Linked DNA regions of Bacillus pumilus. The protein of the gene in region 1 interacts with the protein of each later gene in a pairwise test. Links are inferred from orthologs where the notes say so. Each region holds a gene or a part of one and is shown on either strand. Other genes may lie near its edges.

Region 1 (15,554 bases):
TTTGAAGTAACTAGCACCATGATACGTATCAATAAGCCAGCTCAGTTCAACAGATGTGACCCTTCCAATCTTTCCTTCTAAAATGAGTTCTTTGACCTTTCGATGAAATGGATTGTAGCGATAATTAAAAGTGACTGTGACCTTCCCTTTACTTTTCTTTTCTTTTTCCATCACTTTTTTGGCGTCTTTTGCTGTTGTGACCATTGGCTTTTCAGTGATGACATCGAGATCATGGTCAAGTGCTTGCAAGATATATGTGACATGTGTGTCATCCCGGCCTGCCACAATGACGATATCTGGCTTTGCTTCCTTCACCATTTGATCAAATGCCTCTTCATGAAAAAACGAGACGCCTCGCAGTGATGGAAAACGCTCCTGACAAAGTGTATACCGATGATGATCTATATCTAGAAGCCCTGTAATCTTGTAATGCTCATTGAAATCCTCTGTGAGCGGTTTAATAAACATATTGAACGCACGATGACTGAGTCCGCAAACCACGACCCGTTTCACAGGCTCCACCCCTTTTTCTATCGATTTTCACGAAATTGTTTCATGAGAGACAGCGCCTCATTGGACTTGTCAGCATACACGGGAATAAAAGCGACCATATCTCGGTGTAATTGAAAGGTATAGCCATTTAGCTTTTTCGTGCCTTTATTGACTTGAACCGCATAATCGACCGTTTTCCCTGTCTTTTTGTCCTCGACCGTATATGGCCCTGCCGCTTGATCATCTATGCCCATTTCTTCAAGCAGCTGAAAGCTTTCAGGATCATCATATGTTCTAAACATTTCTTCTGGGACAAGCATGATGTCCCCCTCTTTTGCGGTAATTTCAACAAGAAGCTTTTCAGGAATCGCCGGAAAGATGTGGACGCTATAAGTTTCATGTTCCGTCTGAAAAGCCTTCTCGACTAATTGATCCTTCATCCCCTTTGACATGTCAGAAAAAATCAGAACATCAATACCGTTTGTTTTCCCTTGGCAGGCTGACAAACAAAGGGCAGCGATGAAGCTGAGGAGCCATACCGCACCACTTTTTCGCCTCTTCATGCCTTCTGAAAAACAGACAGCTTCTCTAGCTCAGTTAACGCCATAATAAAAGCGCCTGCCCCGTGCAAGTCATTTGTGCTTCGCTCTCTTTCAACGTAGTAATCATAAAATCCAGCAGATGTTCCGATACAAATATCATTGATGGTAAAATCACCGTTTTCTGTCTCAGCCGTCTTATGATGAATTAAGCCTTGGTATGCTTTCACCACATGATCGACATAACGGAGGCTGACATACCCTTCATTCATGGCTTTTGACATGGCATACATGAATAAACACGATCCTGAGCTTTCAAGCCAATTGTCGCTATGAGTACCTTTATCAATGATTTGATGCCAAAGACCTGTGTCTTGATCCTGGTACTTGGCTACACTTTCCAGCATGTCTGTCAGCGTTTCCTTCCAAACCTTTCGTCCCTCATGCTCTTCTGGCAGATCCTCGATCATATCTGCTAATGCAAGGACATACCAGCCAAACGATCTTGCCCAAAACTCGGGGGAACAGCCTGTTTTTTGATCAGCCCATGGCATCACTTTTCGTTCGTCCCACGCGTGATAGTACAGACCTGTTTTTTCATCTTTTGTATGCTTTCTCATGAGATACTCTTGATGGATCACCATATCCACCAGTTCCTCTTCACCTCTCAGCTTTGCATACTTTAAGGCAAAAGGTCCTCCCATGTAGAGACCATCCAACCACATTTGATAGGCATAATTGTCTTTATGCCAAAACCCGCCCTCAGATGTGCGATTCAATGTACGGTAAAGCCCCCGAAGCTTCTCCGCTGCCAGCACATACCGCTTCTCTCCCGTCCGTTCGTAAAGAGGGAATAAAATGAGCCCTGCTTGGATCGCATCAAGCTCATCTCTGCGAAATAACAGGTTTCCATACTCATCAATGAGCGAATCTGCGTAGCTTTTCACATAATTGAAATACGTCTCGTTCTTCGTTGCCTCATATAGCTTCATCACACCGCAAAGAAAAACGCCTTGATGATAATGCCATCTTCCAGCTGGAGGCAGCTCAATTGGTGTATGCGCTTTCATAATTGTTTGTGCTAATTTCTCTGCATGCTCAAGTGGTGATCCCTTTTCAGTCGATAATGTCATTCTTCTTCATCTCCCTTTTTAGTAAATACCTTCTTCCCCGAATTTCTTCGCTAAACGGTTCGCCAGCATGACCAAAATGAGTCCAACGGCTGCTTTAAATAGACCAACAGCGGTACTATAGCTGAATTGTCCTTGCTTAAGACCAGCTGTATAGACGTACGTATCAAAGATTTCTGCTACTTCCCGGTTCGTTGCATTGAGTAATAAGTAGACATGCTCAAAGCCAAGCTCTAATGTGTCACCAATTTTCAAAATAAGCAGAACGACAATCACACTTTTAATGGCAGGAAGAGTGATGTGCCACATTTGTCTCAGTCTGCCGGCTCCATCCATTTTTGCTGCTTCATATAGCTGCGGATCTACCGCTGTAATCGCCGCAAGGTAAATGATCGTCGACCAGCCTGCTTCCCGCCAGATCACCTGTAAAATGTACATGGGTCTGAACCATTCCTGACTAAGGAGGAAGTTAATCTTTTCCCCTCCAAAGAAAGCAATCAATTCATTGATTAACCCGCCATCTACTGTTAACAAAACAAAAGATAAGGACACGACAATCACCCATGACATGAAGTGAGGAATGTATATCATCGTCTGGACAAATTTCTTAAACAATGCCAATCTGACCTCGTTTAAAAGCAGGGCCAATAAGATCGGAATCGGAAAGAAAATCACGACATTCATGGCAAATAAAATCAGTGTATTTTTTAATAAGATGAAAAATGTTGGTTCTGTAAACAATCGAATAAAGTGTTTGAAGCCAACCCACTCACTCCCAAGAATACCGAGAAACGGCTGGTAATCTTGAAAGGCAATGATAAGCCCCCACATCGGCACATATTTAAAGACAAGAAAATAAATGAGCCCTGGCAAAATCATTACATACAAAAACTTTTGACTAATCAATTGATTAAGTAAGCGCTTTCTCCTTTCTTTTTTCAAAGCTGCCGCAGGCATACCCTTGGCAGTGACATCCTCTGTTTTCATAGATAAAGCCTCCCCTCATGCTGATTGATGCATGTGTTAACTGTATCTTAAGGATGAAAAATCCGTCTACAATCATATCATCAGATCATATTTACTTAGGGGAAGCTACTCAAAACGTTACATAAAACATAAGAAAATGATCCTAATCTCAGAAAATGATTATTGACAAACCTACCAAATTTTTGGATTAATAAATTAAGGGGAAAAGATTGTTCCGTTTGAAATGGGGGGTTTTATGAAAAGAAGGCAGTATAAATTTTATTACAAGCTTGTGACGTTTTTTTTCATGCTTAGTACAATTCCTGTCATCATTGTCGGTATTTTTTCTTATCAGCATTCGCAAAAAACCGCACTCGAAAATATCTCAAATGAAAAGCTGGACAGCGTCAAACAAACGCAATCCAATATTGAGCATATTTTAAAAACAGTGGATCATTCTCTCACTCACTATGTCAGTTCGCCGCCTCTCCTTCAAACACTGGCAGAACCTTTAAATCCAGACCAATTCCAGCTTTATAATCAAGTACAGCAGGAACTAAACTACCTGCAAACCTTTGACACCGCTCTTTCCAATATTACACTCGTGAGTAAAATGGAAGACTGGTACATGAACAATTCGGGACTTTATCATGTCACAAGCGGAGACCAAGAGAAAGCGCTCACCTCTTACCTCAATATACCGAGTCATTCCAGCTGGGCACTTGAAGAGAATAATCCACTTGTTGCGACAAAAGAAGGAAAGTCCTCCTTTTGCAAATACAATGTGAACTTAATCAAACAACTCCCTATGAACAGTGTCCAGAAAAAAGGGATCGCTGTCGCCAGCATTCCGAGCTGCACGATTGCTGACAATATGCCTGACTTCTCTCAATCTGACAGTATGTTTGTCATTGATACAAACGGAAAAGTGCTGCTACATAACCGCAAAGAACAAATTGGTGAATCCTTGAAGAATCAAGAGCTCGTCAAGCATGTCCTATCACGTGAAGAACGATCAGGTCAATTTAACATGAAGATCGAGGAACTAGACTATCAAATTACGTTTCAAAAATCAGACTATAACGAATGGACGTACCTATCCTTTGTTTCCATTCCAGAACTCAAGGCACAAACGAAATCAATTGGGTGGATCACTTTTATTATCTGCTTTATTTTGTTAGCGCTTTCATTACTATTTTCATGGTTTGGGTCCAGACATTTTTATAAACCAATCCGCTTGTTATATGAGTCCTTTGCACGCAATGAATCCTTTTTGCAAAAACAGCCTTTTCAAAATGAATTTGAGTTGATTGAGTCGAGTATTAAACAAATGAAGGATCAAAACAATGATTTAGAGGAACGTATTGAGCAGCAAGTCACGCACCTTCAGCAATACTTTATGGTGCGGCTATTGCTCGGTAAGCTGACAGAAGAAGAGATTAACAACCGGTTCCAAAGTTTGGGATTCCCTCAGGGCTGGTCTCATTTATCCATGCTTGTGACCCAAATCGATACGTTAAAAGGAACACCTTATGAAAAAAAGGATGCTGACTTGCTGTTATTTGCCATCAATGGACTGATCGAGCAGATGATTCCGCAAGATGAGCACCTTCAGCCAACGGTTGTCAATCAGCATCAAACGACGATTATCCTGAATCACTCAAAGTCAGATGAAGAGTTTACTGAATATTTAAATCAATTAGCGGAAACTATTCAGCAGCGCATCGAGGAAGAGCTTGGTTTATCGATCAGCATCGGGATCAGCCGCCAGTTTAAGGAGCTCACGATGGCGAAACAGGCTTACATTGAAGGAAAAGAAGCCTTAAAATACAGGCTCAAAGCAGAGAAAAAATCCATTATCTTATATGAACATATTCAGCAAGGAAAAACGTTTAAAACCCATTTTCCAAAACAGCTGCAGCATGATTTATTCGATGCGATGAAAGCAGGTGATCAAGGCAAGGCGGATCATTATTTACATGTGCTCCTGCAATCCATTTTCTCTAAAAATGCAGGACCGCATGAATACCATATCGCTCTCGCCCGTTTTTTAAACAATTTGATTGAGCTGATGCATTTGCTTGGCATTGAATTATTTGAGGTCGAAGACAACAAAATGCTGTATGATACGATTTTTGAATTTAAAACCTTTGAAGATACCGAAGCATGGCTGAAACATGAGATCATTCGGCCGATTATTGACCAGCTAGGTGCACGTGAGGACTCACAATACAAAAACATCTCAGAGAAAATCATTCATATCATTCATCAAGAATTCGACTCAGATCTTACATTGGATGAAATCGCCACACGCCTGCATTACAACCCCAATTATTTAAGCAGTATTTTTAGAAAGGAAATGGATATCTCCTTTAGTGAATATCTCTCGTCCTACAGACACCATGTCGCCAAAAACTGGCTCGTGGAAACCGATATGTCCGTCAAAGAAATTTCGGAAAAACTGAAATATAAAAATCCGCAAAACTTCATCCGTTCCTTCAAAAAACTAGAAGGCACGACCCCTGGCAAATACCGCGACCACAAAAAAGGCACATAAGACAAAAAGTCCCGCTCGCACAGGAAGCGGGACTTTTTTATTTAAATTGTTCATTTAAAATGCTGTCTTCCAGCACTGAAAGCGGCTCTCCGTACACACGTTCAATATGAGCTGCTCCCCAATCACAAAGCGCATTCAGAATTCTTTCGAGCGACTGTCCGTATTCACTTAATTCATATTCCACTTTAGGCGGTACTTGCTCATACACAATTCGGTTAATCACCCCATCACTTTCAAGCTCTCTCAGCTGTTGTGTAAGCATTTTTTGTGTGATGTTTGGCATGAGCCGCTTCAATTCACTCGTGCGTTTTTTTCCATGTGTTAAATGACATAAAATCACGCACTTCCACTTCCCGCCAATGACCTCAAGGGTCGCTTCCACTGAGATATTATATTTTTTCTTTTCCATCAAATCCTCACTCCTCTTTGTGCGAACAGGCACTTTTTAGTACCTATATTACAAAAAAGTACGTACTTTTTTTTTCGTCATCTATGTTAGATAATAACTCTTGCCGATCGGCTTCGTCTATCAAAATGTCATCATAGAAGGATGTGAACACTTATTCATGAAGAAAAAGCAAAACCACTTTGCCCTTCTCGCACTAGCCATTAGTGCTTTTGCTATAGGAACCACTGAGTTCATTAGTGTCGGTCTTTTGCCGATGATTTCAGAGGACTTTGGAGTGAGCGTCAGCCAGGCGGGCTGGACCGTCTCTTTATATGCACTTGGTGTGACATTCGGCGCGCCTATTTTGACTTCTCTGACTTCAACGATGAAAAGAAAGACATTGCTATTGCTCATTATGCTCGTCTTTTTGATTGGAAATACACTAGCCACGATTGCTCCGACTTTTTCAGTGCTATTAATCGGACGGGTCATTTCAGCCTTATCCCATGGAATCTTTATGTCCATCGGCTCTACGATTGCTGCAAGCCTTGTAGTGAAAGAAAAACGGGCAAGTGCGATTGCCTTTATGTTCACTGGATTAACAGTTGCTACTGTGACGGGCGTGCCATTTGGGACATTTCTTGGCCATGAGCTCGGCTGGCGGACGTCATTTGGTGTGATTGTCATCATTGGTCTGATCGCACTGATATCCAACTATTTTCTTGTTCCATCTCAATTAAAGCAAGGCGTGAAAACATCATTTAAGGATCAAGCTGTCTTATTAAAAACAAAAAGAATCTTGCTTCTATTTGTCATTACAGCAACAGGATACGGAGGAACCTTTGTCGTCTTTACGTATTTATCCCCTCTCTTACAGCATGTGACAGGTCTTGCGCCTGGGGCGGTGGCCTTGATCCTGCTTTTATACGGGATCACGATCGCAGCCGGAAATGTCATTGGCGGAAAGGCTGCTAATGAGCAGCCAATGAAAGCACTGATTTACATGTTTATCATCCAAAGCATCATTTTGTTTACCCTTAGCTTGACTGCTGGATTCACGGTGCTAGGCATTGGAACCGTCATGCTGATGGGACTGTTTGCTTTCATGAATGTTCCTGGATTGCAAGTAGCTGTCGTTGACTTTGCAGAAAGATACACACCAGGAGCAGTCGACGTCGCTTCCGCTATGAATATCGCTGCCTTTAATGCCGGTATCGCCATCGGCTCATTTTTAGGCGGCATCGTGACAGATACTCTTGGGCTTGTGCATACAGGCTGGGTCGGCGGCATCATGGTCCTTATCGCAGCAATTCTCACGATGATTAGTTTTCGAATGGAACAACAAGAACAAAATCAAACCATCTAAAGGAGTTTTCAATATGAACCATTTACAAAGTACAAAAACATTAAACAATGGGATCCACATGCCAGGATTTGGTCTTGGTGTATTCAAGGTTGAAGATGGCGCAGAATTAATAGACGCCGTCAAAACAGCCATTCAATTAGGCTATCGCAGTATTGATACAGCGGCTATTTATGGCAATGAGGAAGGGGTTGGACGAGGCATACAAATTGGTCTAGCAGAAACAGGACTTCGCCGCGAAGACCTCTTTGTGACATCAAAAGTGTGGAATGCCGATTTAGGATATGAATCCACCCTACAAGCATATGAGGAAAGCTTGAAAAAACTTCAGCTTGACTACCTTGATCTATATTTAATCCATTGGCCGGTTGAAGGAAAATATAAAGACGCTTGGCGTGCGCTTGAAACCTTGTATCGTGAAGGAAAGGTCAGAGCCATTGGTGTGAGCAACTTCCAGCCGCATCATCTAGACGAACTATTAAAAGATGCAGACATCATACCAGCTATTAATCAAGTGGAGTTTCACCCAAAACTGACGCAGGAAACACTCTTTACGTATTTGAACACACATGGCATTCAAATGGAAGCTTGGTCACCGCTAATGCAGGGGGAACTGCTTCATCATCCGGTGATCAAAGAGCTCTCGGACACATACGGCAAAACACCTGCTCAAATTATTTTGCGCTGGGATGTGCAAAAAGGCGTCATCACCATTCCAAAATCAACGAAAGCCCATCGTTTAAAAGAAAATGCAGACATATTTGATTTTGCCTTATCTGATGAGGATATGAAGCGCCTTTCTGACTTAAATGAAAACAAACGTATCGGTCCAGACCCAGACAACTTTGACTTTTAATAAAAACACCCCCGCTTTTTAACTGTGCGGGGGTGTTTATGTTGATCATTTTGATTTTTTAAAGGAAGCTTCATATTCTTCTATGATTTTATGACCACCGTTTGATTTCCACTTCTCTACATCTTTCTTAAATTGATCTTCACTGATGTCTCCAAGAATGAACTTATAAGTCGCATCATCGATGATTTTTTTCAATTCGTTTCCTCGCTCTGAGGCTGTTTCTGAATACAGGCTTTCAGCAGGATTGGCGACGATGATGTTTTGATTGTCTTCTTCTAGCTCTTCATATTTTGTACGAACCGCATCTCCTTTATTTTTCAAGTAACGTTTATCAATTCCTACTAGACTGACAAGCGGCTGTACGTCTGTCTGCCAGCTTTTCACTTGGCTTTCTTCTCTGACAAATGTATTCCCTTCTTCTTTCTTATAATGCTCGCCATCTATACCGTACGTCATGAAACCATATACATCTTCTTCTGCAATGCGATCAAAGAAGGCCAAAATCCGTTTTAATTCTGCCTCTGATTTCACGCTTGTTTTAGGGAATGCAAAGATGCCATTATGACCACCTGATGCCCACACACGTTCTTTGCCATCTGGGCCTTTGATTCGGTTGATGATATCTACTTCCATGTTTTTATCTGTCGCGTCATCTCTCAAGTTCACTGCGTCTACCATATTCCCAACATAGATCCCTGCTTTTCCTTGTGAGAATAATTCCTGCTGCTGTGTTTTGCTTGTAACAGGGAAGTCTTTGTTGATATAGCCATTGTCACGCAGTTTCTTCATGTATTTCATTGTATTCATGTACTCATCTGTCATGAAGTCTGGCGTGAATTTGCCATTTTCTTCTTTCCAGTCTGTCGGCATTCCCTCATATGAACCGAGTGTTTTAAATGCCCCATAAATCAAATCGTTCCGATCCGTAAAGCCAATTGTATCCGCTTTTCCGTTTTGATTCGGATCTTTTTCAGTAAAAGCTTTAGCTACCTCATAAAGATCATCCAATGTTTTTGGTGTATCCAAATTTAAATTTTCAAGCCAATCCTTTCGAATGACAATTCCTTGTCTTGAAAGTGGTCTCTCTCTATAAATGCCATAAAGCTTACCGTCTATAGAGGCGTTTTTATTAATCAGTTCGTTCATCTTACTTAAATTTGGATAATCCTTTAAATACGGACCGACTTCCCAGAACATGCCTGATCTGAACGCATTAATAGCAGACGAATTCTTAATGTCTTGAATCGTGACAATCTGCGGCAGATTCCCTGCGGCAAGTGCGGAATTTAAACGGTCTTCCTTCACGGCATCAGGCACCCATGTAATATCAAGCTCTGTATTTGTGAGCTTCTCAATCTCTTTTATGACGGAATCCTTCGGCGGCTGCTGATGATACAAAATAGCCATCCAGGTCAGCTTTACCTTTTTATCTAAATCAACCTTTTCATCTGATGAACTTGTGCCTTTGCTTGAACATGCGGATAGAATACCGCTTGCTGCAAATAACAGGACAAACGCAATCAACCATAATTTCTTTCTCCCCATAAGATCCCTCCGTTGTTCCATCTTTTTAACCTTTTACAGAACCTAGTAATGCCCCTTTGTTAAAATGCTTTTGAATAAATGGATAGACAAGCAGAACTGGAATGGTCGCTACCACAATGACAGCCATTTTAATCGTTTGGTCTGGCGGTGGTGTGGATGATCCCATATCCGACATATCTCCCTGCATTCCGCTTGAGACAATGACAATCTGCCTTAGCAGCACCTGAATCGGCCATTTCACTGAATCATTTAAATACAGGATGGCGGTCATGTACGTATTCCAATACGTCACGGCATAAAAAAGTGAAATGGTCGCAATAGCTGGCAAAGAAAGTGGCAGCACAATTTTAAAGAAAATCCCTAAATCGTTACAGCCATCCATCTTCGCTGATTCCTCAAGGCTTGCCGGGATGTTTTGAAAGAAGTTTTTCAAAATGATCAAATTGAACGCATTGATCGCAACCGGTAGAATAAGTGACCAATAGGTATCAAGCAGACCAAGTGTTTTCACCACAATAAACGTCGGAATCATACCTCCACTAAACAACATCGTGAAGACAACGAGAAACATCAATGTTCTCCGGCCTTTTAGCTCCTGACGAGACAGCCCATATGCCATGAGTGAGGACAAAAACATGCTGACAGCTGTTCCAACGAGCGTCACAAGAATGGACACAATGAGGCTACGATACACAATATCCGTAGAGAAAATATATCGATAGGCCTCTAAAGAAAACGTGGTCGGGAACAAGATAAACTTCTTCGTGATGACCTCTTCTACTGTAGCAAAAGAGGCTGCAATGACATGGATGAACGGAAGCACACATATTAATGCGAACATGAGTAGAAAAGAGTAATTAAATAAGTTGAACAATCGGCCTTTAATAGAACGATCTATGTTCATCACGCCCTTTCTTTGAAAGCGTTATCATTTCGTCCGAAAATAAGCTGCAGCCTGTGACGATATCGTGATTAAAATGTAACAAACGGGGGAAGAAAGCGTCTATAATCATCTTGACAGACCAACTGGATGGATCATGTCAATCGTGCTTTTATGCTCATGAAACAAAAGAATAAGATCATCAGCTAATGACATGATTATGCCCTATGCCTGATCATTTTCTTCTAGGATTTCCGTCGTATTCACATCAGGTCTGTAGCCTAACTCCTGCTTTATTTTTTCCGTAGACCAGGGCTTTTCTTCGTTTTCTGATACGGCATAATATGTCCCAAAGGGGACGGTCGTTTCAATCGCTGCCTTTGTCATCCCTATAAGATCTTCATGTGACAGAAGTGTTCGTTTCGTTCTTCGTTTCTTGTGTAATGCCTCCATCTCATCCGTTACAACCGTTCCAATCCGTAAATTGATAACAGACATCCCCGTTTGATCGTGGAACAAACGGCCTAGCTGTTCTGAAGCAAATTTTAAAATACCATAGACATTTTTAGTCGCTGGCACATCGTCTGTTGTAATATTTCGCCCTAGTAAGGAGCGGCCATCCTCTTCATAACGATCGGTCACATGATTGCTGCTTGCAAAAATGACTTTTCGTATGCCGAGACGTGCAGCTGACCGAAACATATAATAGGAGCTCCTCCAAAAAATATCATTCATTTTTTCAAACTCCTCAAGATTCATCACATCATGCGTCATATCCATGTTTAAAAGGTGCATGATGACATCTGTATCTCTCGGAATCGCCTCATATAATTCCTGATCATTCGCTGCATCTGCTAAAATGGCTCCTTTTACACAACTCGTTTGATCAATGATGGTGATCTCGTACTCAGAAGAGAGCGCTTTTGTTAATATACGGCCTATCACACCGCATCCGCCAATGATCGTGATCTTTTTCATCTGTTTCCTCCTTTCTATTGACGTAGTATGTCCAAGCCTTTATGGGTTACAGCCATTTTTTCAAAAATCGAGTGGCCTCGTGACGCATAGCGGCTGTTTCAAAATGACCTGCATGAAGACCAACAAGCTGATACCGTTCTTTCAATGAAGCAGTTTGATAGGTTTGGCTCAATCCCTTTTGAATGCGTGCGACGCCTTCAGCAGGCGTGAGTGGATCAAGTTTTCCCACTAAGCTTAAATGCGGCCTTGGAAAAATCATTTCCTGAATTTCAGCTGCTGTAAAGTGCTTTGCTAAGCTTGGTACATAGTAATAATAGCCATGCCTGTCTAAATTGTTCGTTTCAATTAATGTGTGGTGATCGACCTGTGCGCAAAGATCAATACACACACTGACCCTCTCATCAAGCGCAGCAGTCCACCAGGAAAGAAGCCCTCCCATTGACATTCCAAAAACAGCTAACCGGTCCGGCAGCACATCAGATCGAGACAGCACATAATCAATCGCACACATGCTTTCATACAGCATCATGCCCCACATCACTTTTCCTGTTAAAAGCATCTCCTTAAAAATTTCACTTTCTGTTCTTCCTCTTCTCTCACCAAACCCTGCATGATCGATAGCCAGGACACTATAGCCTTTTGATGTGAACTCTTTCGCATATGAAGGCGCTTGCAAATAATGAGCACCTTTGATCAGCTCTTCCTTCCCATCCACGTAGTTCCCGCCATGAGAGTGCTGGAACAGCACAACAGGTCTTTTTTTCACCGTATCCTTTGGCTTTACAAAATAAGCGGGCACTTCCTCTACACCATGAATCGAAAGAATGAGTGTTTCGACTACATACGATTCACGTTCCTCGATCTTTAACGTATATGCCTCCACGCGATGGCGTTCTGGCATTTCTCCTAACAGACTGAGCAGTTGTTCACGTTTGCTTTCCTTTTCCATTGACGTCACTCCTCATTTTCTTGATCACCTGTTAAAATACGAGGTCGATGAAGTAATCACCTTGTTTTCGACAAAATTATGTCCCGGGAAATAAAGAACACCCACCGGTTCATACCGATGGGTGTCATCATTAGTTCGCAACAATATTGACAAGCTTCCCAGGAACCGCAATCACTTTGCGAATGGTTTTCCCTTCAAGCTGTTCTTTTACGCGTGCATCATTTTTCGCAAGCTCTTCTAACTGTTCTTTTGTTGCATCAGCAGGAACGGTTAATTTTGCTTTCACTTTTCCATTCAACTGTACGACAATTTCTACTTCATCGTCGACAAGCTTTGACTCGTCATATTGCGGCCATGCTTCATAAGAAATAGACCCTTCATGACCAAGTTTATTCCAAAGCTCTTCCGCTAAATGCGGTGCAATTGGAGAAAGAAGTTTCACAAAGCCTTCTGCATATTCTTTCGGCAGTGTATCAGCCTTGTAGGCATCATTGATAAACACCATTAATTGTGAGATCCCTGTATTGAAGCGCAGGCCTTCATAATGGTCCGTTACCTTCATCACGGTTTCATGATAGCTGCGTTCTAATGCGCCTCCAGTTTGCTCCGTCACTTTATCACTGATTGTGCCATCTTCATTTGTGAATAGACGCCATACACGATCAAGGAAACGGCGAGCACCATCAAGTCCTGTTTCAGACCAAGCGATTGATGCATCTAAAGGTCCCATGAACATTTCATAAAGTCGTAATGTATCCGCACCATGAGATTCTACGATATCATCTGGATTGACAACGTTCCCTTTTGATTTACTCATTTTTTCATTATTTTCTCCAAGAATCATTCCTTGGTTGAACAATTTCATGAAAGGTTCTTTTGTAGGAACAACACCAATATCATACAAGAACTTATGCCAGAAGCGCGCATATAGAAGATGCAGTACAGCATGTTCTGCTCCGCCGATATATACATCAACAGGAAGCCATTTCTTTAGCTTCTCAGGAGATGCAAGCTTTTCTGAGTTATGCGGGTCAATATAACGTAAGAAATACCAGCAGCTGCCTGCCCATTGCGGCATTGTATTGGTTTCACGGCGTCCTTTTTTACCTGTTACAGGATCTACAACCTCAACCCACTCTTTGATATTGGCTAAAGGTGATTCACCTGTACCACTTGGCTTAATCTCAGTGGTTTTAGGCAAAATAAGTGGAAGCTCTTCCTCTGAAACGGCTGAAGAAGTTCCGTCCTCCCAATGAATAATTGGAATTGGCTCACCCCAGTAACGCTGGCGGCTAAATAGCCAGTCCCTTAAACGATAGGTGACTTTCTTTTCGCCTTTTTGATGTTCTTCAAGCCATGCAATGGCTTTTTCAATCGCTTCTTCTTTTCCTAATCCATTGAGGAAATCAGAGTTAATGTGTTTTCCATCACCTGTGTAAGCTTCTTTTTCAATGTCTCCGCCTTCTACAACTTCCTTGATTGGAAGATCAAATGTTTTGGCGAATTCATAGTCACGCTCATCATGGGCAGGTACCGCCATAATCGCGCCTGTTCCATAAGTAGCCAGCACGTAATCTGCAATCCAGATCGGCATCTTTTCACCATTTAATGGATTGATGGCATAAGCGCCTGTGAAAATACCCGTCTTCGTTTTTGCAAGATCTGTCCGCTCTAAGTCGCTCTTTGATTGAATTTCTTTGATATATGCTTCGACTGCTTCTTTTTGAGCAGCTGTTGTAATTTTTTCAACAAGTGCATGTTCTGGTGCAAGTACCGCATATGTTGCACCAAATAATGTATCCGGACGCGTTGTGAAAACAGTAAACTGTTCGTCATGTCCTTCTACTTCGAAATGAACGTGTGCACCTTCTGAACGTCCGATCCAGTTACGCTGCATATCTTTGATGCTTTCAGGCCAATCAATGTCTTCTAAATCTTCTAACAGCCTGTCCGCATAAGCCGTAATCTTCAGCATCCATTGCTTCATCGGACGTCTTTCAACTGGATGCCCTCCGCGTTCACTTTTTCCATCAATGACTTCTTCATTTGCAAGAACTGTACCGAGCGCCGGGCACCAGTTCACTGGTACTTCATCGATATACGCCAATCCCTTTTCGTACAATTTCAAGAAAATCCATTGTGTCCATTTATAATAATTCGGATCAGTCGTGTTGATTTCTCGATCCCAATCATATGAGAATCCTAGTGATTGAATTTGGCGGCGGAAGTTATTGATGTTCTCTTCTGTAAAGACCGCTGGATCATTCCCTGTATCTAGTGCATACTGTTCTGCTGGAAGACCAAATGCGTCCCATCCCATTGGATGAAGAACATCATATCCCTGCATACGTTTCATGCGTGATAAAATATCCGTTGCTGTGTAGCCCTCAGGGTGCCCGACATGAAGCCCTGCTCCTGATGGGTATGGAAACATATCAAGCGCATAGAACTTTGGTTTATCTTCCGAGTCAGATGTGGCGAATGTTTTATGTGTCAGCCAATAATCCTGCCACTTCTTTTCAATTTCCCGATGCTGAAAACTCAATGTGAAAACCTCCTTTAATATGTACGGCTGTATCTGCTCAGATGACCACTGCAAGAATTCAGATTTTTCTAAAATCAACAAAAAACCCTCATCCCTGGAAAGGGACGAGAGATTTTTTGGTTCCCGCGGTACCACCCTTGTTAGCGTCACTTTCTGTTTGTACGCTCACTTAATATCTTTAACGCAGACATGCGACAGAAGCTTTAACGCAACTGCAACTCTGAGGCGAGTTCAGAAGCAGATTTGATTGACTTTCACCAGCCGTCAATTCTCTAAAGACAAATACTGCTTTCCTACTACTCCTCTTCACTGTTCTTATCGTAACCGTCATCTAAGTAGTATTTTATAGAATTATGATCATAAGTG
Region 2 (15,481 bases), 2.0 Mb from region 1 along the record:
GTCATGTAAGCCTTCAAGTGAAGTTGACAGCTGGATTTGAGACAATACATCTTCTAAAGACAATGAGATTTTCTTCTTTCTCACAAATTGAACCAGTTGATAGGTCTTCTTGATTTTTTCCAGCGCTTCATTTAGTTTTTCTTCTGTGACATCAACTAATGTGACTTGATAGCCATTTGCTGAAAGGTCTAATGCCATATCAGCCCCCATCACACCTGCTCCAATCACACCTACGTGCTTCGTGTTCATTTCTCCAACACTCCAATTCGCTTTAAAATGACATTGATTTTTTCTACGACTTCATTTGTTAATGAATGAATAAAAAAGTGATCTCCATCGAATTCAAAAAACGCACAATCTTCGCTTGTATATTGATCCCAATCGTCTAAATCGAACAGCACAGAAGGCAAATCACGTGTACCATAAAAAATAGAAATTGGACAAGCAGCTGGAACGACTTCATCACACAGATAGGTCTCCAAAAGCTGAAAGTCTGCTCTTAAAATCGGCAGAAAGAAATCAAGCACTGCATGGTTATCGGCAAGTTCCTCAGGAACGCCTCCCATCGCAATGATCGCCTCTTTTAGTTTGGAATCTGACAGTTGATGATAGACTTTCTTTTCTGGAATATGTGGTGGAAAGCGCCCAGAATAAAAGACATGGACAGGCTCTTTGTTTAACCTTGTTTTCATTCTTTTTTGTAATTCATACGCAAGGACGGCTCCCATGCTATGACCGAAAATGGCATAGGGCTCTCCTTCTTTTAAAGAGGAGGACGCCTGTACATAAAGATCATCTGCGACCTGCTGTAAATCGGTTAGAACAGGCTCTGTCATTCTTGTCCCGTGCCCAGGGAGTTCAAGGGCATGAATTTCTATCGACTGGTCTATATAAGATTTCCACGTACTGAATACGGTACTTGCCCCACCTGCGTACGGTAAGCAAAATAACTTCACGACACGCCACACTTCCTTTTGCATTTGATTGCCAACGCTTCCAGCCAGTGTTTTTCATCATGAATGATTTGTTCTAAAGAAGCTTTGATATTGGCTTGGTACCTACTAGACATCTCACCTGAGAAAAGGAGTTTTGCTGCCTGATGCCTCGCTTTCTCCCATTCTGATACAATACGTTCCATCCATCCCACCAGCTCAGGTAGATCGCCTTTGATGAGATTCAGCCGATACAGCTCCACTTTCTTCGTATTGATGATCTGATTGAAAGACGCCACGAGCTTCTCGATATCATCCCATTGCGGAAATTGCTCATAAAATGTTTCAAGAGCTGTAATTCCTTTTTCGATTACGTCTATCTGACCATGCATATTTCTCAGGAAATAAGTCGTTTTTTGATCAAATAATTCAGTCGAGAGCTTGTCCGGTTCAAAGTAGAAGGACGCATAAGAATGAAATTGATCATTCGGCTGAAAATGATCATGAAAGGTGTCATACCCTTTCTGTACATCTTTAAATGACAGCACTTGATGCTCATAAGACAAATTATCTAAATGCCGATTCTCTAATACTTGAAATGTTTGCTGATTTTCATCGAAACCCGTAATTAAAATTGAATGACGGCTATGGGTTGTCAAATACTCTTTTCTGCCTCTCTGAACGTAAGGGTCTACCCAAACAATCACAGGGCGGTCACACGTCACATCTTGTTTGACCTTTTCAATGAGATTGACACAATACGTCATTTTTTCAACTTGAATGCCTTGTAAATTCATAATCTTTTCTGGATCGTGTGCCGACATCCAGTCAATCTGCAGCAAGCCGTCATCTGTAAGCCCATAGGCAAATTGATCATTTAATAAGTATGGAGCGACTTCTTGATCATGCAGCTTCACAATTGGAAAAAAGCAATTGAAGAAACAGCTTCGATAAAACAAATCATTATAAGGATGAATGCCCGAAATCTGTTTGACGGTCATCTTTTTTTCCTCTCTTTCCAGCAGTAGATGTCACCATAAATCCTTTGATGAAACCAATCGTACAAAACCAAATGAAAAACAAATAATAAGAAATCGCTAATTCAATGAGAGAGGAAGGTCCCCATATAAAAGTCATTTTCCAAGGCAGCCCATTAAAGGCTAGCTGCGAAAGAATCATTGGCAGGAGCAATATCCCAATTAGCAGCAGCACCCAGCCGATGCTTTTCAGCCAGACGCCAAGTGACATGTCTCTGCGAACTAAAGCGCCGTTTCTTACACGCTTCCTCCACTTGATAAAACGAACGATAGACACCATTTGCAGCAAAATAAAAAGACATGTCGCTGCTAAACTCAATTGATCAATGAGCTGAAATGGATCTATTGATGACTCTGCTTCTTCATTTGTACCCGCGATCGTATTGGCAATAAGACGTGCCGTTTGCTCGGTGTAGCTGCTATTCATATTTGCTAACACTCCGATAGCAATATCTTCTTTTGGCTGGATCAGAAAAAATGATGAATAGTTTGGGTTAGAGCCTGCATGAAAAAGCGAGTCCACCTGCCCATGCGCCTTTTCTATATACCAGCCGGCATTGTAATAGACATGCTTCCCTTCATCTGGGACATTCACAGTTAAGTGATCCGGATTTTTTACAAAACGAGACCAAGTTGAATCGGTCAATTGATATTGCAGCCAAGTCCCCACATCCTGACTATTCATCACAATATAGCCTGCAGGGGTGTTGCCTCGATATTCTGGTGCTTCATAAGCATGCGGAGCAAGGAATTGCAGTTTAAATCCTTCTGAGACAACACCAGACTTCATGCGTTTTAGCCCAGCCTCCGTTTGGTCAAGGTGATGCCTTTTAAACAGTTCTTTCATATAAGCCTCATACGACGTTCCTGTTACATTTTCAATGATGAGACCAAGGACATCATAGTTGATGGTGGCATATTCAAAGGAGCTGCCTGGCTTGCGATTAAGCTCGATTGATTTCAGCTGATGAACTGTTTTTTTCAGCGCATCCTTTGCAGTATCAGGCTGGATAAGCGCAATGGATTGAAAGGGAATGCCGCTTGTGTGATGCATTAATTGCTCCACCGTCAAACGCTGAGGCTTTCCATGGTATGTTGGAAAAAAACCTGGAATATAGCTGCTCACTGGATCTTTTATATGAAGTTTTCCTTGCTTCTCTAACTCCACAATAGCAAGGGCGGTAAACGCCTTTGATGTAGAACCAATTTCAAAGAAAGTACTGGCTGTCACTTGCTCCTTTTTCTTTCGATCCGCATAACCAAAGCCTTTTTGGTACACCACTTCGTCCTTTTTCACAACCACAGCGGACATGCCTGGAATGCGCCCAAGCTTCATCTGTTCCTCTATCACTTGATCAATGGCTTTAGGTGAAATCACTGCTTTTGCATGTGTCCCCCCAGCAAAGCTGCTTATCCATAAGACCGCTAATAAACATGACATGTAGATAACATGCTGATTTTTCCTCATGTAAATAATGAATCCATTTCTTCAAGAGACATATCCACTGTTTCAAAATCAGACGGTGTAAATTCGATTCCTTCTTTCTCTAAGCAATGCTGTACCAAACGCTCAATTTGCCGCTCTACCTCTTGTAATAGCCGCGTCATGTCTGTTTCACACAGCTGTTTTGCACTAAAAGAAAGATGGAATATCAGCTGGCCGCCCTTGATGGTAGCGACCATATCGATGACGGTTGTTAACGGATTATCCAATGACGAATCAATCCCCGATGTAAAGTAAGTCATCTCATAATCAGATGATTGTTTCAGCACCTGATCAATTTCACCTAGATAGTTAAAGCGTAATTGCGGCGCTGAATGATCAGGAAGCTGCCTATTGATGAGTGAGAGCAGCCCATAGTCTGCACCTTTATTTGGCACTTCACGTATCGTTTCTTTGACAGCCCGTATGTGATCTGAGAGAGATTCAGACACATGAACATTCACAGGGTACATGGTGGTGAACCAGCCGAACGTTCTAGATACATCAATATCTTCCTCCACAGCATCCCTGCCATGACCTTCTAATTCCAAAGAAATCCGCTTTTGATTCGTTTGCTGATAACAGGCTTGCGTTAAGGCTGAAATTAACAGTTCGTGAGGCTGCGTTTGATACGCTTGATTCGCTTGATTGATCAATTGATCCGTGAGCTCCACTGATAATGCCTTGGTTAATTTGACTTCGTCTCTGACATATCCCTCATTTGAAGAAACTTGATACAGAGGCTGAATATGCTGCACCGCTTTTTGCCAATAGCTGAACGACTCTTTTACATCCTCTGATACTGCATACTGGTTCATCCGCTCTGTAAATGTTTGATAGGAATGGGTTTTAGAAGGAAGCATTTCTGCTGTAACCTTCTCTGCATGCAATAATTGAATCAAGTCCTCCACAAGAATTTGCCATGACATACCATCAGCTAAAAGATGATGGGCGGCAAAAATGAGATGTGATTGAGAATCAGTTTGACAAAGCGCTGCCTGAATCAATGGTCCTTGATAAAGATGAGTCCTTTGCTTGACCTGACACCCTACATCTTTTAGCGCTTCTTCCACATTCTCTTCTGACAATGCCGTGAAATCGTGTATCATCAGCGGAATATCATGAATGTCTTCATCATAATAGAGTGTGTTAGTTGCCTCATGTACTTTTAACCTTAATCCGTCGTGATGAATGACCAGCTCTTTTAAAGCATCCTGCACGATTCTTTCATCCATCTTTTTCTTTGAATGAACAATGATGGATTGATGCCAAAAATGTTCATCTTTTAACCGCTGGGACCAGAACCATTCGATAATTGGGATCGATTTCACATCGCCCGCAGCCTGCTCTTGTGAAATATGTAAGACTGGTTCCTGCTGAACGACTTGTGCCATTTCTTTAAAAATGGGATACGTAAAAAGATCTTTGGTTTTTAAATAGAGTCCTTTGTCTTTTAACTTCGCAATAAATTGAATCGCCTTAATGGAATCACCGCCAAGCTGATAAAAATGATCAGCCGGTTCGATCGTTTCATGCCCTAAGATGTCTTTTGCTGTATCTACTATGATCTCTTCAATGTCCGCTGTTTCCTTGGACCATTCAACGGCTGTTTCCACTTGAGACAGCAATGGATCAGGCAGTGCTGTCCGATTGATTTTTCCGTTTTGAGTAAGCGGGAGTTCATCTAGTACAACAAAATAGGCAGGTACCATATAAGCTGGAAGCTGATCTGATAATTTCTTTCTAAGTAAAAAGGACGTCAGCTCTTTTTCTTTCAATTCAATATATGCAGCCAGCTGTTTTTCTCCAGATGCATCGGTTAGATCAATAACAGCTGCTTTATCAACTTCTTCAAGTGCCATAAGTGCAAGTTCAATTTCACCCAGCTCAATCCGGTAGCCTCGCAGCTTGATTTGATGATCAATCCTGCCAATGTAATCAATCTTTCCATCATTTGCTCGTTTGGCTATATCACCTGTTCTATACATGCGGCGACCGCTTACAAATGGATTGGGCAGAAAGCGCGATTCATGCAAATCAGGTCTTTGCCAATATCCTCTTCCAACACCCGCGCCTGAAATATATATTTCTCCTACTGTCCCTGGCAGCACGGCTTGCTGATTCTCATCTAAAAGATAAATCTCTGTATTTGGCATTGGCACACCAATTGACACCGATGTCCCTCCATCCTCTTGATGGAATTGATGAATCATACAGCCGACGGTTGCTTCAGTTGGTCCATATTCATTAAAGATGGATATCCTTCCATCACTTGCCTCTGTGATTCTTTTGGCCAAAGCGGTCGATAATTGTTCTCCTCCCACAATCATCCGTTTCACAACTGATTGAGACAGTGCAGCATCTGTTAATAGTGCCATATGAGCTGGTGTCAGCTTGATGACCTTTGCTTTTTGATCAAACAAAATATGTTCTAATAAAAAGCCTGGCTGATCCTCTTGACGATAGATCACCACTGTACTGCCAATGACCAATGGCGTATAAATGGATGTCACGGTTAAATCAAACGCAATAGATGAATACAAGGCAAAATGATCATCTGATGAATCAGTATAGTGTGTTTTGGCAGACATGATATAGTTCACTAAGCTTCGGTGCTCAATCATGACTCCCTTTGGCTGGCCTGTAGAGCCAGACGTATAAATCATATATGCGACGTCTTCAGCATCCCCACTGAATGGATGTACCGCATCATACTGATCCAACTGATCCCACACGTTGTAGATATTGTACGTATCGCCATTAAAATGGTATGCAGATGCGTCATCTGTGAAAAACAGCTTTGCCTGGCTGTCATCCAAAATAAACTGAATGCGTTCCTGCGGATACTCAGGATCAATCGGCACATATGCACCTCCAGCCTTTAAAATCCCCAGCAGCAGCACGATAAGTTCTGGTGAATGATTCATACATACTGCAACAAAGTCATGCCTCTGTAAGCCATGTGTTTGTAGGAAATGAGCCATTTGATTGGTTTTTCTCTCAAGTTCACCGTATGTCATGATACAAGATCCGTCCTGAATCGCGATTCGATCAGGAGAAGTCTTTGACATGTCTGTGATCAATTCATGGATTTTTTGTTTCTGTGGAAATAGCACGCCTGTGTCGTTCCATTGATATAGCTCTCGATGTTCCTCGTCTTCTGTCATAAGAAGTACGTCTTTTAACAGCTGCTTTGGCTGAGCGAGTATGGTTTCGACAAAGAGAAGCATTCTTTCGTGTAGAAAGTCGATGTCTTCATTGCTGTAATCTGAGATCTTGTAGTCATATTGAAGCTCGATTTGCCCTTTTTCATCCCATTCTTTCACAGCAACTTGTAAGCCATATGGCTGGAAGCCATTGTAAAGCTCTATGTAATCAACTTTGTATCCTTCCATCTCCTGCACCATATTTGTGCTGTAGGAGTTGATATAGATTTGAAAAAGCTGATTATATCCTGCTTTGGCAAGCTCTAAATCTTTGACAAGTGCATCATAGGGATAACGCTGATGCAGGAAGTAAGCCTTATAGCTTTTTTGAACGTCTGTCAGACTTTCTAACAAAGAGAGATGAGGATCAATCTTCATTCGATATGGCATTGTACTGACGGTCATACCGGACGTGGCTTTTTCCTTTTGTCCGGAACGATTGAGAACTGGCGTCCCAATAATAAAATCTTTTTGCTGGTATCTTTTATGCAAATAAACGAAGAGTCCTAAAGTAAATAAAGAGTTGATTGAACAATGATGGGTATCTATAAATTCATAGATTCGTTCTGAGAGTTGTCGATCAAGATAATGGCTGTGCCGATGGCCTTTGATTTGGTCAGTTCCCTGTACCAAATAACTATCAGACACATCAGATAATGCTTCTTTCCAAAATTGCTGATCTTTTTTAAATCTTGGGGAGTTCATATATTTTGATTCTTTAACAATAAATACAGAATGATTATCTGCTTCTTGTTCAATAGAGGAGCTTTGGGTAAGAGCAGTGTAAAGCTGGCTAATTTTATCGATGATTACTTTCATCGACCATCCATCTGCTACTGTATGATGGCATTTGATGAAATAACCGGATTGTTGTTCACCGACTTTTAATACAGCAAATTCGGCGAGAGGGGTTTCTGTTAATTGAAATGGTGTTTTGAAGGCTTTTTCGGCCCATTCTAGCATGTCTTCATGTGTGGAAAACTCATAGGCAGGAATTGGATTATCGGCGTTTGGATCAACGTATTGAAGCGTCTCACCATCTTTCTCTACTAGCTTGAGACGAAGAGATTCTGTCATCATGATACAAGATGCAATGGCCTGCTTCAGTTTATCAAGCTGCAACGGCCCATTGACGAAAATGATACCGCCAATATGATTGATCGGTGTTTCTGGATAAAATGTTTCCATGTTCATCACGCGCCGCTGCGGATGTGTTAATGGCCAATATACTAAACTACTAGTCAATTACGCCACCTCTACTTTTCATATAGTTAACATTTCTACGAACATATTAAATCATATAACGGTATTTTTGTAAATAATTGAGATAAAATGTCTAAATTTGTTCATTTTTTAATCTAGACGCTAGGAAAGCCGACATAGTAAACAGAGCAACGTTTATAAAAAAGACGACTCTTGCCCCAAAGAGATCGGTCATGGTGCTCATAACGAGGATGGACATTCCGTATATAAAAGTTGATAGTGTATGTTGAGCTGACAGTATTTTGGGCAATTCAATTTCACTCAGTGTATCTTGTACATAGGTACGAATGGAAATGCTGCGAAGCTGAAAAGCTGGCCCTAATAAAAAGACAAACAACAAACTCATCCATGCTGAATGATTCAATCCTAAGCAAAGGGTTAGCACAGCTACGATCACCGAACTGTAAAAAATGTGATCAAACAAACGCTGTTCCACATGCTTTGCGAACCGCAGCACGAGCAGGCCGCCTAGAATGGTTCCGCCAAAATAGCTTGCGTTAATAAAGCCCCACCATGTTTCAGGCTGGTGTAAGACTTCTGTGACATACACAAGGATAATGGCTCCAGTCCAGATACTTCTACCGCTCATGGATAGCATTTCTAAAACCGTTAATGTTCGAATAGTTGGCTTTTCATACATGAGCTTCCACCCTGAAAAGACCCTTGTAGCAAATGATTCAGACTGTTGCTCATGTTTAGCTGCAGCCCCAGTATCAATCATAAAGAGCATAGATATGAGCGACAAACTGTATAAAACAAGTGTCGTCAATAGGAGAAACTGCGGTCCAAGAATACCAATAAACAGCCCTCCTAAAAGCCAGCCTAGTAAAAGAACAATTTGATCAGAAGTTAAGATATAACTATTGGCTTTTAGTAAAAAGTTCTTTTCTACTAAACGCGGGATCATCGAATTTCGAACAGGAATGGTTCCTCCATCTATCAAAGACAGGAAAAATACAATGATAAAAAAGAAAGGAATAGTAAAAGTTGATAGTTGTAGAATATAAATGAAAATCAAGCAACCGAAGAAAGCAATTTGACACATTTGCAAATAGATAATGAGTCTTTTCAGCTTAAATTGATACATAAAGAAAGGAATGAGTACCGCTCCAAGGGCTTGTCCAACAAACTGCGAAACAGCCACCATTGAAGCAATCAGTGTAGAATTTGTTAATTGATATGTCAGGATGGTCAGAACGAGGACATATAGCGAATCCCCAAAATTAGCTAGGGATTGTCCCCCTAATAAAAAGTAAAATGATTTGTTTTTCATATTGATCTCCATTTTCTCTTCATTATCACCCATAATAATACATTATTTTCTACACTTCTACTTTTTATAACAATATTTTCATAACTTGATACATTTTACCTAATTTAAAAAACCGCCAAAAGGCGGTTTTTATTTAGTCATATATATGAACAGTTGGTTCTTTGTCTTCAGCATTTTTCGTGATCAGGGCTTCTTGTTGATCAGAAGATGTGATGTTAATTTCGATATTGGTACTCTTATAGTAATCCATGACTTCACCTGTTAAATATTGCGTGAAGGCTACAACTTCCGTTTTTCCGTAGAACTGCATTGGAATTTCGACTTTCATTTTTTGCAGGTTGCCATTTTTGTAAAAGCCTTTTCCTACGACACCAGTATAATTCGGGAAGTAGTCTTCGACTTTTGTTTTGAAGCGGTCAAATCGCTCGGAATCATCTTTGTAGTTGCCTTTCGCATTATCTGAAGGGAAGAAGACATTCTCCTCTTTGATCGTATCCCAATTACCGATATCAGCTGAGCCTGCTTTCACATCCGTTTTGGCGATAAAGTTTCCTGGAACGATAGATGATTTTGGTGCTTGCTTATAAAGGGCAATCATGACAGGCACTTTTTGCAGCCCATCCATTTGACGAATTCGTTTGATCACTTGTTCAGCAATTTTTTCGCCTTCCGACAATAGTTTCTTTGAATTTTTCGATGAATCGATCGTCACTTCTTGCTGCGGATCACCGATATTTTCACGGTAATAATAAACAGAGTTCAGTGCAAGACCAATGACAACTCCGCCAAGCTGTAAGCTGTTTTTATCTTTTCGAATTAAGTAATTATGTTCTAGCATCGAAGCTAAGTAAATTGGACTATTTTCATTTTTAGACTTTGTTGAACCTGAGCTTGGAAGAGCTGGGTTTAAGCCGAGATTCTTAAAGTCTTTATCTTCTTTTTCTGCCTTTTTCAGATCACTGCCTGTTTTTTTGCGCGCCAGCCAGTTGAGAACGGTGTCCTCATCTAAATGCTGTCCTTCTTGGAAAAGATAGTCGTTTGTATTAAATGACTCTGTTGCAAGGCGCATAAGTCCTGTTTCAAATTCATCGATGTCCAGGCGTGTGTTGAGACGCTCTGCTGTTAATCCTCGCGCAGCCCCTTGTTTAAACGGCAGCACCATTTTGTAATAGGAGTCAGAGATATTGTACATCGGGATGATGGCTGTTTCCTTCGTTTCATCCGTTTTTTGTGTGACCTCTTCTTCTTCCTTTCCCCCAAAAGGTGCACACGCTGACAATACCAGTGTGAGCATTGTCAGCAGCAATAACAACTTTTTCAATAGAAAACACTCCTCTTATTTCTTTAGCTCCTCGAGCATTTTAGCTTCGTCCCAAATTTCAATATTGAGTTCTTCTGCCTTTGTCAGCTTACTTCCCGCTGCTTCTCCGGCAATGACTAAATCTGTTTTTTTACTCACACTACCTGCCAGCTTGCCGCCTAATGCTTCGATCGCTGCTTTTGCATCGTTTCGGGCCATTTCTTCTAATTTCCCTGTCAGCACAATGGTTTTGCCTGCAAAATAGGAATCACTTTCTTCTGCCTTCACCGGCTTTGGCCCTGTATAGGTCATATTGACCCCTAGCTCTTTTAGTTCATTTAGCAGGTTGAGTATTTCTTCTTTCTCAAAGTACGTGACGACGGCATCAGCCATTTTTTCACCGATTTCATCGACTTCGAGTAATTGTTCTTTCGTCGCTTGCTTTAATTGATCGATGTCGCCGAAATGCATCGCCAAGGTCTTTGCCGCTTTAGAGCCAATAAATCGTATACCGAGTCCAAATAGTAAACGCTCTAGAGAGTTTTCTTTCGATTGCTCAATCGAACGCAGTAAATTGTCGACAGATTTTTCGCCCATTCGCTCAAGCTGAATGAGCTCTTCTTTCGTTAATCGGTAAAGATCGGACACACGAGAGACAAGCTGTTCTTGGAAAAGCTGTGTAATGACCCGCTCGCCAAGCCCATCAATGTTCATTGCATTACGGGAAACAAAGTGAATGAGTCCCTCACGTATTTGAGCAGGGCATTCTGGATTGATGCAACGCAAAGCCACTTCGCCTTCAATTCTCACCAGCTCACTATGACACTCTGGGCATTCAGTCGGCATGTGAAACGGCTTTTCTTCTCCTGTACGCTGATCGATCAGTACGCCTGCGACTTCCGGAATAATATCGCCCGCTTTTTTCACAATCACTTGATCAAAAAGGCGAATATCCTTTTCTTTGATCAAATCTTCATTATGAAGAGAAGCACGCTGCACTGTCGTCCCTGCTACTTTGACAGGTTCAAGAATCGCCGTTGGTGTGATGACGCCTGTACGCCCTACACTTAGTTCAATATCAAGCAGCTTTGTCACGACCTCTTCAGCCGGAAACTTGTACGCAACCGCCCAGCGGGGACTTTTTGCTGTAAAGCCGAGCTCTTCCTGCTGAGCTAACGAATCGACTTTGATGACAATTCCATCGATTTCATATGAAAAATCGGCACGCTTCGTTTTCAATGTTTCAATGAGGTCGATCACTTCTTCAATCGTGTGGCACATCCGTCTTTCTTTGTTCGTTTTAAAGCCAAGTTCGTCGAGAAGATCAAGTCCCTCGCTTTGCGATTCAACACCGATTTCATCAAGCTCCGCTATACTGTAGACGAAGATATCAAGGTTTCGTTTCGCCGCAATTTTCGTATCAAGCTGACGAAGCGAGCCTGCAGCCGCATTACGCGGGTTCGCAAACGGCTCTTCTTCGTTTTGTAATCTTTTTTCGTTTAATGCTTCAAAAGAAGGTTTTGGCATAAATGCCTCGCCTCTCACTTCAATCGACAGAGGACGTTTGATTTTGAGCGGGATGGAACGAATGGTTTTGAGGTTTTCAGTAATATCCTCACCCGTTGTCCCATCTCCACGCGTGGCACCTCGGACAAACACACCGTTTTCATAACGGAGAGAAACAGCGAGTCCGTCAATTTTCAGCTCGACATTGTATGCGACATCGTCACCAACTGCTTGACGAACCCGGCGGTCAAAATCAAGAAGGTCCTGTTCATTAAACGCATTCCCGAGGCTGAGCATCGGTGTGCCGTGACGCACTTTTTGGAAGGCGTCTAACACAGCGCCTCCTACTCTTTGTGAGGGGGAGTCCGCTGCTTTTAAATCAGGGTGCTCTTCCTCTAAAGAGATCAGCTCACGCATCCGCGCATCATATTCAGCGTCAGGAACACTTGGACGATCAAGTGTATGATATTCGTAGTTGTATTGGTTCAAAATCTGGTGCAGTTCCTCGATCCGGCGTTTCGCTGCTTCTTTATCCATCTGCTTCTTCCTTTCAATTCATCCGTTTTATAAGTGCTATCGGTTTATTGCTTCTCAATTGGCGCAAATGCTGCGAGAAGACGCTTAATGCCTGTAGGGCTTGGGAAGGCAATATCAAGCTCTGTGCTGTCTCCACTGCCTTTTACACTCACAACCGTTCCAACGCCCCATTTTTTATGTGCCGCTTTATCGCCCACAGCCCAGCCAATACTTCCGCCGCCTGTGTTTTGAATGGTTTGAGTTTGCGGACGTGAGACAGGTCCCCGTCTTTGCGGTCTTTCTCTTGTTTGGCTAAATGGTGTTTTCTTTTCTTTTTTCTCATTTAGGTTGTCCAATAAATCGGCTGGTATTTCTCGAATGAATCTTGATTCAAGGTTCATGTTTGTCCGGCCGAAGAGTGTTCTCATCTTGGCACTTGATAAATAAAGCTCTTCTTCCGCCCGTGTGATGCCTACATAGGCAAGGCGGCGCTCTTCTTCCATCTCTGCATCTTCCATTAATGAACGGCTGTGCGGGAAAACACCTTCCTCCATGCCCATTAAGAAAACAACAGGGAATTCTAGACCTTTTGCAGCATGAAGAGTCATTAAGATGACGGCATCCTGATCTTCTTCCTCATTCTCATCCAGCTTATCAATGTCTGCGACGAGGGCGAGATCTGTCAGGAAAGTCACGAGAGACTTGTCTTCATTTTGTTCTTCAAAGTTCTTAGTGACGGAGAGAAACTCGTCAATATTTTCTAAACGGCTTTGTGCTTCAATCGTTTTTTCAACCTTCAGTGCTTCACGATAGCCGGTTTTCTCTAGGATTTCTTCTGTTAATTCTGTGACAGATAAATAATCCTGCATGTTCGTCATTTGATCAATGAGCTGTTTGAACTCATCAAGCGCATTGGCTGCCCTTGCACTGAGTCCAATGAAATCTACCTGACCAAGCGCTTCAAACATAGACAGGTCATTCATCTCCGCATATGCTGCGATTTTATCAACAGATGTCGCACCGATTCCACGCTTTGGTACGTTGACAATACGTGCAAAGCTAATGTCGTCATCTGGGTTAGCTACTAGGCGTAAGTAAGCCAAAATGTCCTTGATCTCTTTTCTGTCATAGAACTTCGTGCCGCCGACAATGTTGTATTGAATGTTTGACTTCAATAATGTTTCCTCTATGACACGAGACTGGGCATTGGTTCGATAAAGAATCGCAAAATCGGATAATTTACGCTTACCGCTCTGATGAAGCTGATGAATCTTTCCAGCAACAAATTGACCTTCACCGAATTCATTATCTGCACGGTAATAGGCTATCTTCGCTCCTTCATCATTTTCTGTCCAAAGATTTTTCGGCTTACGGTTCGCATTGTTTTGGATGACTGTATTTGCGGCATGCAGAATACGTTTAGTCGATCTGTAATTTTGCTCAAGCAGAATCACTTCACTGGACGGATAATCTTTTTCAAAGGAGAGAATGTTTGTAATATCCGCTCCGCGCCAGCGGTAAATGGACTGATCCGAGTCACCCACCACACATATATTTTGAAAACGCTGAGCGAGCAGTTTCACAAGCATGTACTGTGCTCTGTTCGTATCCTGATACTCATCGACATGAATGTATTGGAATTTCCGCTGATAGTGTTCTAATACTTCAGGGATCCGTTCAAACAGACGAATCGTCATCATAATAAGATCATCAAAATCGAGTGACTGGTTTTTGAGTAATCGTTTTTGATAATCTGTATAGACGTCGCTGACCACTTGATCATAGAAATCACCGGCTGTTTTGGCATATTCCTCTGCGTCAATGAGTTCGTTTTTTGCACTGCTGATTGATCCTAAAATGCTGCGTGGATCGAACTTTTTAGGATCGATATTTCGTTCTTTTAAAATGTTTTTAATTACTGAAAGTTGATCAGATGTGTCTAATATAGAGAAGTTGCGATTCACACCAATACGGTCAATATCGCGTCGTAAAATGCGCACACACATGCTGTGGAACGTAGAGATCCAAATGTCATCCGCACCAGGCCCTAAAATGGCCTGGACACGCTCACGCATTTCACGTGCTGCCTTATTTGTAAACGTAATCGCTAAAATGTTCCACGGAGCCACATGCTTTTCGGCCATTAAGTAGGCAATTCGATGTGTGAGCACCCGTGTCTTTCCGCTTCCTGCTCCTGCCATCAATAATAAAGGTCCATCTGTTGCTTTGACCGCTTCTTTCTGCGCGTCATTCAGCCCTTCTAATAGATGATTCGATATTTCATTCATTCCATTCACCGCCAATTCGAACTTATGTTCTATTTTAACCCGTTTCGTCTTGTTTGACTATGATGACTTTTTGACTGCGCCCACTGTCTTTAATGCTTCTTTGAAATTGTCATAAATGACGTTTCCTACAACAACCACGTCTGCATACTGCGCAAAGTCTTCTGCCTGCTTCGCGTTTTCAATGCCCCCGCCATAAAAAAGGACCGTTTCATGAAGCACTGCTTTTGTTTCTTTCACAAGCTCTATATCTCCAAGCGTTCCGCTGTATTCTAGATAAAAAATGGGCAGCTTCATCAAATGCTCTGCCACTCTTGCATATGCCCTTACGTCATCGATGTCCAGCGCTGTATTTGCCTCTGTGAGCTTGGCCGCTTTACACTCTTCATTTAAAATAATATAGCCTTCAGGCACGATCTCTTCCATTGACATCAAATCACCGAATTCCTTCATCGCGTCCTTATGAAGCCCAACAATCCAATCAGGATGAGAGCTGTTTAAGACGGTCGGGATGAAATACAGATCGAAGCCCGGCACAATCATTTCATGTGTTGAGATTTCGAGCACACATGGCACAAGAAATCGGCGGACCTTTGACATCAATTGGAGCACATTGTCCTCTGTCACATTGTCACTGCCGCCAATCAATATGGCATCCGTACCAGATTCACAAATCGCCT

What was found.
Region 2: the proteins of leuS (region 1) and ligA interact in binary tests that used the Escherichia coli proteins (3 or more experiments, as listed by UniProt). The link is inferred for Bacillus pumilus from one-to-one orthologs.

What each region holds. Positions count from the first base shown.
Region 1 is NZ_CP046128.1:2,595,222-2,610,775, forward strand. The notes cover bases 12,482-15,552. They hold leuS (leucine--tRNA ligase), read right to left. Parts: upstream 15,189-15,552; coding sequence 12,774-15,188; downstream 12,482-12,773. Other genes in these bases: GKC25_RS13205 (dienelactone hydrolase family protein), read right to left, coding at 12,482-12,643. Also shown: GKC25_RS13150 (Gfo/Idh/MocA family protein), read right to left, coding at 1-513; GKC25_RS13155 (lipoprotein YteS), read right to left, coding at 531-1,055; GKC25_RS13160 (glycoside hydrolase family 88/105 protein), read right to left, coding at 1,052-2,164; GKC25_RS13165 (ABC transporter permease), read right to left, coding at 2,183-3,148; GKC25_RS13170 (helix-turn-helix domain-containing protein), read left to right, coding at 3,384-5,684; GKC25_RS13175 (winged helix-turn-helix transcriptional regulator), read right to left, coding at 5,722-6,093; GKC25_RS13180 (MFS transporter), read left to right, coding at 6,251-7,438; GKC25_RS13185 (aldo/keto reductase), read left to right, coding at 7,452-8,291; GKC25_RS13190 (extracellular solute-binding protein), read right to left, coding at 8,337-9,836; GKC25_RS13195 (carbohydrate ABC transporter permease), read right to left, coding at 9,862-10,722; GKC25_RS13200 (NAD-dependent epimerase/dehydratase family protein), read right to left, coding at 10,942-11,694; more of GKC25_RS13205, read right to left, coding at 11,741-12,481.
Region 2 is NZ_CP046128.1:623,944-639,424, reverse strand. The notes cover bases 10,035-13,032. They hold ligA (NAD-dependent DNA ligase LigA), read right to left. Parts: upstream 12,538-13,032; coding sequence 10,531-12,537; downstream 10,035-10,530. Other genes in these bases: pcrA (DNA helicase PcrA), read right to left, coding at 12,582-13,032; GKC25_RS03120 (CamS family sex pheromone protein), read right to left, coding at 10,035-10,515. Also shown: GKC25_RS03150 (3-hydroxyacyl-CoA dehydrogenase family protein), read right to left, coding at 1-249; GKC25_RS03145 (thioesterase II family protein), read right to left, coding at 246-956; GKC25_RS03140 (C39 family peptidase), read right to left, coding at 953-1,933; GKC25_RS03135 (serine hydrolase domain-containing protein), read right to left, coding at 1,896-3,410; GKC25_RS18455 (condensation domain-containing protein), read right to left, coding at 3,434-5,329; GKC25_RS03125 (MFS transporter), read right to left, coding at 7,995-9,194; more of GKC25_RS03120, read right to left, coding at 9,328-10,034; more of pcrA, read right to left, coding at 13,033-14,804; GKC25_RS03105 (heptaprenylglyceryl phosphate synthase), read right to left, coding at 14,862-15,481. UniProt on the Escherichia coli protein: DNA ligase that catalyzes the formation of phosphodiester linkages between 5'-phosphoryl and 3'-hydroxyl groups in double-stranded DNA using NAD as a coenzyme and as the energy source for the reaction.